DNA from 4 places in the Halomonas sp. NPDC076908 genome. Region 2 is predicted to be linked to each of the others. Evidence: predicted binding sites of a transcription regulator. Region 2 holds the regulator's gene; each other region holds the start of a gene.
The links. Region 2 encodes LexA, which represses DNA repair genes until DNA is damaged. Its sites were predicted from a motif close to TACTGTNTANNTANACAGTA; they were not measured.
Positions count from the first base shown of each region.

Region 1: uvrD (DNA helicase II) is a predicted target of LexA. The motif match lies at 919-938, and genes of this name have one in related genera.
Region 3: ACQKE4_RS16800 (LexA family protein) is a predicted target of LexA. The motif match lies at 704-723, and genes of this name have one in related genera.
Region 4: ACQKE4_RS14995 (LexA family protein) is a predicted target of LexA. The motif match lies at 1,141-1,160, and genes of this name have one in related genera.

Region 1 is NZ_JBNNIW010000008.1:128,859-131,061, forward strand. It holds gene uvrD (DNA helicase II) at 1-867, opposite strand, end outside; gene hexR (transcriptional regulator HexR) at 1,087-1,941, opposite strand.
Region 2 is NZ_JBNNIW010000014.1:41,682-43,884, forward strand. It holds gene ACQKE4_RS10265 (TetR/AcrR family transcriptional regulator) at 1-259, opposite strand, end outside; gene lexA (transcriptional repressor LexA) at 527-1,204, shown strand; gene ACQKE4_RS10275 (energy-coupling factor ABC transporter permease) at 1,215-1,886, opposite strand; gene purU (formyltetrahydrofolate deformylase) at 1,924-2,203, opposite strand, start outside.
Region 3 is NZ_JBNNIW010000035.1:21,298-23,500, forward strand. It holds gene ccmA (cytochrome c biogenesis heme-transporting ATPase CcmA) at 1-574, opposite strand, end outside; gene ACQKE4_RS16800 (LexA family protein) at 773-1,162, shown strand; gene ACQKE4_RS16805 (IMPACT family protein) at 1,162-1,788, shown strand; gene ACQKE4_RS16810 (sodium ion-translocating decarboxylase subunit beta) at 1,909-2,203, opposite strand, start outside.
Region 4 is NZ_JBNNIW010000027.1:48,306-50,508, forward strand. It holds gene glyA (serine hydroxymethyltransferase) at 1-633, opposite strand, end outside; gene ACQKE4_RS14995 (LexA family protein) at 1,183-1,626, shown strand; gene ACQKE4_RS15000 (Y-family DNA polymerase) at 1,693-2,203, shown strand, end outside.

The DNA of each region.
Region 1 (2,203 bases), on a different contig from region 2:
CGCACTGGTAGAGCGATAGTTCTGCTCAAGACGTACGGTATGGGTGTGCGGAAACTCTTGTTCAAAGCGGCTGATATTTTCTACTTTGGCGCCGCGCCAGCCGTAGATCGATTGATCGTCATCACCCACCGCGGTCATCGGCGTCTTCATGCCGGTGAGCAGTTTTAACCAAGCGTATTGCAGCGTATTGGTGTCCTGAAACTCATCCACCAGCACGTGCCCAAAGCGTTCTTGATAGTGGTTTAACAGCGCCGGATTATCGCGTAGCAGCTCTAAGCTTCTCAGCAGTAACTCGCCAAAGTCGACAAGACCACCCCGCTCGCAGGTTAACTGGTAGCGCTCGTAGAGCTCGACCATCTGCCCCATATAGGCATCGCCCGCCACATTGACTTGGTGCGGGCGCAGGCCTTCTTCTTTACAGCCGGAAATAAAGTGCTGCACCTGGCGTGGCGGGTAGCGCTCGTCGTCAATGGAGTAATCTTTCAGCAGCCGTTTAACCAGCCTTAGCTGGTCGTCAGAATCGATGATTTGGAAGTGCTGAGGCAGCCTGGCATCTTGCCAGTGGGTACGCAGCAGGCGGTGGGCGATGGAGTGAAAGGTGCCTACCCATACATGGCGCATTGAGAGGTTAAGCAGCGCTTCAAGGCGCGTGCGCATCTCTTTGGATGCCTTATTGGTAAAGGTCACCGCCAGTAGCGCGTAGGGTGAGAGGCCTTCGGCCTGCATCAGCCAGGCGATGCGATGAACCAGCACGCGGGTTTTACCCGAGCCAGCACCCGCGAGCACCAATAGATTACCTTGGGGGGCACTCACTGCTTCGCGCTGGGCGGAGTTGAGCTGATCGAGAATCGCCGTGACGTCATCCATAGTAGCCGCTGCCGGATCAAAAAATAGGCGGCCAGTTTAGCACAGCCAGTGAACTGGCTGTGTATACAGGGGTGGCAATCTTCACACCTTTGCGTCGAGGGCAGGTTTACGCGAGGGCGCTGTGAACCCATCCGTGGGCGCTACTTTTGACATCCCTGTCAAAAGACCCTCGCTTCAACCTGCCCTCGCTCCCGGTTACTGGAAACGTGTAGGTAAAGACTAAGGTTCTTCTGGAAAGCGCAGTGTATTAAGGCTCTTTTTAACCGCTTTAAGCTGCTCGGCAAGTTTCGGGCCGCGGGTTTTGGCGACACCTACGGCGAGTACATCGATCAACACCAAGTGGGCAATACGCGAGCTAAGCGGCGTGTAGATTTCGGTGTCTTCGTGAACATCGATATACAGCGGCAAGCTGACTTCTTCGGCCAACGGCGAGCCGCTAGGACACAGGCCAATCACGGTGGCGCCCGCCTCACGTGCTAAGCGCACGCTAGCGACCAGCGCTTTAGTACGTCCGGTTTGTGAAATGGCCACCACCACATCACCTTCTTTCAAGGTCACTGCCGACATATTCTGCATATGCGGGTCGGCATAGGCCGAGGTGGAAATCTGTAGCCGGAAAAACTTGTGCTGGGCATCAAAGGCCACCGCACCAGAAGCACCAAACCCATAGAACTCAACGCGGTTAGCCATCGCCAAAGCGTTAACCGCCCGGCCTAAGGAGTCGTTATCCAACCGGTCGCGTACCGACAGCAGTGTGCCGACGGTAGAGTCAAAAATGCTGTGGGAAAACTCAGCAACGGAGTCGCTGTCGTTCATGGAGAATTGTGCGAATTGACTGCCGCTAGCCAGCATTTGCGCTAGCTGTAGCTTGAAATCTTGGAAGCCATTGCAGCCCAAGGCACGACAAAAACGCACCACCGTGGGTTCGCTGACTTTCGCTTCCGTAGCCAAATCCACAATACGCATGTGGATGACCTCATCGGGGTTGCGCAGTACAAACCGCGCCACTTTTTGCTCGGAGCGTCGAAAGTGCTCCATGCGGCGTCTCATTTCATCGAACAGGGCGCGACTCACGTTCAGCTCCTTGGGTGCTCAACCAACAGGTATTCAACAGTACGTCAATATACAGTCGTTTGAAACGACCGTTTCTGTCTGTCTGCTCATTTCTATCTGCTCATTATTATGTTTTTACGTTTCTTTAACACTGATGAATACAGTATGCCTCAATGAGTGGATAGGGCCACTAACTATTGGGCAGGGTGACGCCAGCGTTTAAAGGCCGTTAGACAATTTTTTTATGATTAGTCATCATTTTGTCAAGTAGGTTATAGTAATA
Region 2 (2,203 bases):
CAAGCGGAATCACTTGCCCTGCATGGGTCGCTTCCAGCTCATCAAGTGCGGTATGAAATCGCTGAGTGAAGGGGTCTAAATAGCGCGAAAAAACGGCCTGAATCAATGCTTTCTTGGAGCCAAAATGATAATTCACAGCGGCTAAGTTGACGCGCGCTTTACTAGTGATGTTGCGCAACGAAGTTTCAGCGAAACCTCGCTCTGCAAACAGCACTTCAGCGGTGTCGAGTATACGTGTCACCGTATCAGATTGAGCCATGGCGCTCTCCAGGGAAACGGGTGTTTAAAACATAGCAAAATACTATGCCATAACTCAGATAGGCTCAACGCTTGATTTGTTACTAAAAAAACCAAGCAATGCTTAAGAAAAAATATCGTTTTAAACAATTGAGAACGTTCCAAGCGAGATAAATATGAGTATTGACGAGCCATATACTGGACAGAGGAACATACTGTATACTTAAACACTTATAACTTAGTCACCCTTTAATTTGTTACTGTCTATTCACTATTTATGGAGTCTGGTATGTCGCGTCCGCTAACCGCTCGTCAACAGCATGTATTTGATTTTATCGTTAAGACTATGGGCGAATTTGGCTACCCTCCAACACGCGCTGAGATTGCTAAAGCGCTTGGCTTCCGCTCGCCAAATGCTGCTGAAGAGCACTTGCGCGCGCTAGAACGTAAAGGCGTGATTCGAATTATCCGCAATACGTCGCGCGGTATCCGGCTGCCCAACCAAGAGCCGCAGGAAACTATCGATCCTACTGTCGCTACGCTGCCTGCAAACGTGGATTCAAATCCCACCGGCTTACCGGTCATTGGTGAAGTGGCCGCTGGAAGCCCAATCTTGGCCGCCGAACACATTGATCGCTACTGCCCGTTACCGCCTGAATACTTCACGCCTAAAGCAGACTACCTGCTTCGGGTACGCGGACTATCCATGAAGGATATCGGCATTTTAGAGGGCGATTTATTGGCAGTTCACCGCACAGAGCGAGTACGCGATGGGCAGATCGTTGTAGCTCGATTGGATGATGAAGTGACGGTTAAGCGCTTTAAACGCCAAGGACATCAGGTAACCCTGTTTGCTGAAAATAATGACTTCGCTCCGATTGAAATCGATCTACGCTCACAATCTCTTGAGATCGAAGGCGTTGGCGTTGGCGTCATTCGTGGAGGCAATGGCCAAGCGCTCGGCTAACAACAGCCCTCTACTGCATATCGATATAACGGTGGTCATTAAAAGTGGCCACCCAATCAGGATGGTAGACCAGCAGAATACTCAGCAGCATGCCGGTAATAAAGGCCTCTGACGGCATGAGCAGAGGCAAGAAGCGAGCGTACTCCTGAGCTAGAAAAATCGCGTCAGGATCGGTTCCGGCGACAATGATCAGCAAAACTACAGTAAGCCCGCCCCCTAGCGTAGCTAATGCGGCCCCGAAGAAACCACACGCAAACAGAAAGACCATTAAGTTATCTGGCAGGCGGCGGTCTACCAACCGCCAGACCACACCAATGATAGTCGCTGGCACAATCCCCGTCACCAGCACATTCGCCCCTAATAGCATCCACTCATTGCGGCCGATAATAACCATTGCCACATTGATCACGACATTGCTGATCAAAGCCAAGGGCACTTTGAATATCAGCGTCATTAAGGCGGTAAATACCAGATGCAGCGTTAGCCAGTCGACCGCCTGAGCGCGTAGCTGCCACATCAGCACCACCGCCAGAGTCGCGCCCAGCCAGCGGTGCTGAAGCTCCGTATCGTCAATTAATGCTTGCCACGGCTGCCGCCAGAGAGCCCAAACCATAACGCATAGCGAGAGTAGCGAAGTGAGCAATAGCGCCCAGGGCGCTAATACACTTTGCGCAAATGACATGGCAGCCTCCCTGGTGAGTGAGCGTTATGATGAGCTGTTAGCTGAAAACAACCGTTTTGTTGCCATGAACAATTACGCGATCTTCTAAATGCCAGCGTAAGCCGCGCGCAAGCACTGCTTTCTCAACATCACGTCCAAAGCGGACTAAATCTGTGGGCGTATGACAGTGGCTTACCCGGTGAATGTCCTGTTCGATGATAGGGCCCGCATCGAGTTCCTCGGTCACGTAGTGGCAGGTAGCACCAATGAGCTTAACGCCGCGTTGATAAGCCTGATGGTATGGCTTCGCGCCCGCGAAAGAGGGTAAGAAACTGTGG
Region 3 (2,203 bases), on a different contig from region 2:
CCTGAGCATGGGCGATCAGTTGCTGTTCAAGGGCCGCCACCCCGTCTCGGTCAATCGCGGTGAACGGCTCGTCCAGTACCCACAGCGCACGCGGCGTTAAGGTTAAGCGTGCGAGTGCTACCCGCCGCTGCTGCCCGGCTGAAAGCTGCCCTGCGGGCACGTCCTCAAAGCCCGCTAAACCCACATTTTCTAGCGCTTCAAGACGCTGTTCTTCGTTATCACTGCGCTTGTTACTGGTGCCACCAAAGTGACTTGCCCCACTAAGCGCCTGATACCAAGCTAAATTCTCTAGAGGAGTTAGGCCTGATTTAATCCCTGGGGCGTGTCCTAGATAGAGTAAATTGGCGAGAAAATGTTCACGCGCATCCTTCATCGCCGCGCCATTCCAGAAGAGTTCGCCTTGGTAGTCGCCGAGCTGCCCGGAGAGGATTTTAAGCAGCGTTGTTTTGCCACTGCCGTTTGGCCCTTCAATACGGACGATCTCACCGCTGCAAATATTGAGATCGAGCCCCTGAAATAACCAGCGATCATCACGTTCACAGGCCAGTTGTCGGGCTTCAAGACACAGGCTCAAGAGACTCTCCAGGCACATTGATTTCGCGTAGAACTCTACACGGAAAGCCTCTTTCTCGCCACTCACACGATGCGGCGCTGAGTCGCAGCGTGATCTCAGTCAAATTGTTTTAAGACTAAATAGCGGTAGCACTGTATGCAAAAACAGGTTTATACTAAAAACCACTGTATGAAAAAACATGCAATGGAGATTATCCTGATGACCATATCGATGGCAGCACCTACCGCTAAGCTTAATCACTTGCACTCAGTACCACGTACTTATGCGCCGACACCCAGCATGACTCGACGCAATACGTATGCACTTAAAGTTCGTGGTAACCGCATGTGTGATTGCAACTTATTCGATGGCGATGTCATTATTATTCGACGCTATCAACACGACACCCAGACAGAAACCGCTGTGGCTGAAATAAACCAGCAGCAAATTGTCTTGAAACAGCTCTCAATCAGCCGCTTTGGCGTGGAGCTATGGCCTGAAGATACTCTGCGGCCTGCGCTGTTTTTACACAACCAGGATATTCAGGTACTCGGCATGACAATGGGTGTTGAACCTTACGCTACCAAGCATTCCGTTACGGAGCATTAATGCGCTACCGGGTTCCAGACTTACCCCCTTTAACATGGCACATGGCTGACATCGAAGTAGAGAAGAGCCAATTTTTGACCTGGGTTTGTCATGCCCCCGAAATAGATGCTTTTAATACGCTCCTGGATGCTGCAAAAGCTGCGCATCCCAGTGCCAGTCACCACTGTACTGCTTATATTGCGGGGCCTCCTGGCGAACAAAATCTGATCGGCTTTTCTGATGATGGTGAACCTGGCGGTACAGCGGGTCGCCCGATGTATCAGGTTTTACAAGGGAGCCAGCTAGGCCAAATTGGTTGCGTCGTCACCCGTTACTTTGGCGGCACTAAGCTTGGCACTGGTGGCTTAGCCCGCGCTTACGCCCAAGCCGTCAGCGTTGCACTGGAAACACTGCCTACTCGCGAAGTGATTGAGCGTGATGCTTATACGCTACGTCTTACCTTCGCTAATGAAGCGATTGCCCGCACCTGGTGCGATGAACTCGACATCCCGATTGAGCAAGCCAATTACGATGGCGAAGGCGTCCGCCTGACTATTGGTTGGCCTCGGGACAACCCACTTGACCTTTCGCCGTTAGAAAACCGCTTGAAGAGCGCTATTGAGGTTCTCTCTGCACCAAAGCCATGAAGCATCAGGACGAAAGTGCCCCACATGTCATTGCGAGGAGCTTGCGACGCGGCAATCTCGTCCTGCGGTGGCACACAAAGCCGAGATCGCCGCGCTTCGCTCGCGATGACAGAGAACTAGTTAACCAAGGTACTTAATCATTACCCCTGCCGCGACCGCTGAACCAATTACCCCCGCCACGTTGGGCCCCATGGCATGCATCAGCAGAAAGTTATGCGGGTTAGCTTCCAAACCTACTTTATTGGCTACCCTCGCGGCCATTGGCACGGCAGAGACACCCGCCGCACCAATTAAGGGATTAATCGGCATGCGGCTGACCATATTCATTAGCTTCGCCATAATCACACCCGATGCCGTACCAATGGCAAAAGCCACAATGCCCAATGCCATAATGCCGAGTGTCTCTAAAGCCAAG
Region 4 (2,203 bases), on a different contig from region 2:
ACCCGCTGCGACCAGACCGGAAACGTGGGCCATATCGACCAGTAAGTAAGCACCGACTTCATCAGCGATTTCGCGGAACTTCGCCCAATCAACAAACTGCGAGTAAGCGGAAAAGCCAGCGATGATCATTTTCGGCTTATGCTCGCGGGCAAGCTCGGCCACTTGGTCGTAATCAATCAGGCCTTGCTCGTTCAGACCGTACTGAATGGCGTTGTAGTGCTTGCCAGAAAAGCTCGGTTTGGCACCGTGGGTTAGGTGGCCACCAGCATCCAGGCTCATGCCTAAAATGGTATCACCGGGCTTAACCAGCGCTTGGAAAACGGCACTGTTCGCCTGGGAGCCAGAGTGTGGCTGAACGTTAACGTAGGTAGCGCCAAACAGCTCTTTGGCGTAATCAATGGCCAGATTTTCAGCGATATCGACGAATTCACAGCCGCCGTAGTAACGCTTGCCAGGGTAGCCTTCGGCATACTTGTTGGTCAGCTGGCTGCCTTGGGCTTCCAGTACGCGGGGGCTGGCGTAGTTTTCGGAAGCAATCAGTTCGATGTGGGCTTCTTGACGCTCCACTTCTTTCTGCATGGCATCAAACAGCACATCATCGAATCCGGCAATTGTCATATCGCGGCTGAACATCGGCGGGAACCTCGTAACGAGAAAGGGTCATCATGGGAGAAGCGAGGACGCTATCATAACGCAGCCTGACGCGACTTTCATCGCATCCGCGTCAGGTCGCACATGAGCATGTTTCATATTGAGCTGGCCATCAAAAGCTGACCAATTAGACAACCATGCTACTTTTCTCATTTGCTACTTTTCTCTTTTGCTACTTGAGCTCGAAGGTAAGACGCCGGGGATTACCGAAGAAGTGCATGCCGTGACCTCCGTATAAGAGACCTTAAGCATAACATTAAGCTAATAAATGTTGGGTACTCACTCGGACGCAGTGAGGCAATATCAGAGGCTCCCGCCACTACTATTTCAGATTGCCGCGTCGCGGCGATCTCGAAACTAACCTGCCACCGCCTACTCAGATTGCCGCGTCGCTGCGCTTCTCGCAATGACCTATGGCGTGTCATTGCGAACGCGGAAGCGTAGTAACGGGAGTAACCACCCACTTGCATTTTTTTCCTCAACATTAAATACTGTATATTCATACATATTCAACCAGTCAGGGTGCCGACGATGCCGGGCCAGTCAGCTCACTTTGTGCCAGCCTTGCCGTTAACCTCTCAGCCGCTGCCTTATTTAACTTTCACGGGTCGCGCGGGTTTTAGCGGTTTTCCTTCACCTGCGCAGGATTACGAGCCACGCACGCTAGACCTTAATGTTCGGCTGGTTAAGAACCCTACCGAGACATTTTATGTCACCGCGACGGGGGACAGTATGGAGGGGTGGGGCATTTATGACGGTGATTTACTGATTGTTGACCGGGGTGTTAAGCCCCGTTTAGGGCATTTTTTGGTGGCGATGTTTGAAGGTGAAGCACTGATCAAACGCTATGCGCTGCACCAGGGTTTCCCACACCTCTGCTCTGCTCACCCGGACTATCCACCGCTGCCCCTTGAAGGTAGCGACTGTCAACTATGGGGGGTGGTGAGGGCTGTCGTGCACGAGTATTTACGTTGATATGAGCTTTTGCGGTGACTAAGCCTTTACGGTGACTAGGCCTTTGCGGTGGCAGGAGTATTAAGGATGATCGGGTTAATCGACGCCAACAATTTTTATGTCAGCTGCGAGCGGGTATTTCAGCCCCAGCTCGAAGGCAAGCCGGTGGGCGTGATGTCGAACAACGACGGCTGTATCATCGCTCGCTCAACAGAGCTTAAAGCGCTAGATATCCCGATGGGTACGCCTGCGTTCAAACTTGAAGGGTTGCGCCAGCGTGGTGAGATCCACCTGCTGTCGTCCAACTATGAGCTTTATGGGGATATGTCGGCTCGCCTGACGCAGCTATTGCGCGATGCCTGTCCAGACGTGGCACCCTATTCCATCGATGAAATGTTCGTCTACTTAGACGGATTAACCATTGAGCAGTGCGAAGCGCTGGGACGTCGCTTGCGTCAGCGCATTCGTCGCCATTTGGGATTGCCGGTGTGCGTGGGGCTTGCCCCAACCCACACGCTCGCCAAGCTGGCCAACCATCTGGCTAAGCAAGACCCTCACTATCAAGGCGTTTGCCTGCTTAATGGACAGGATCACACCA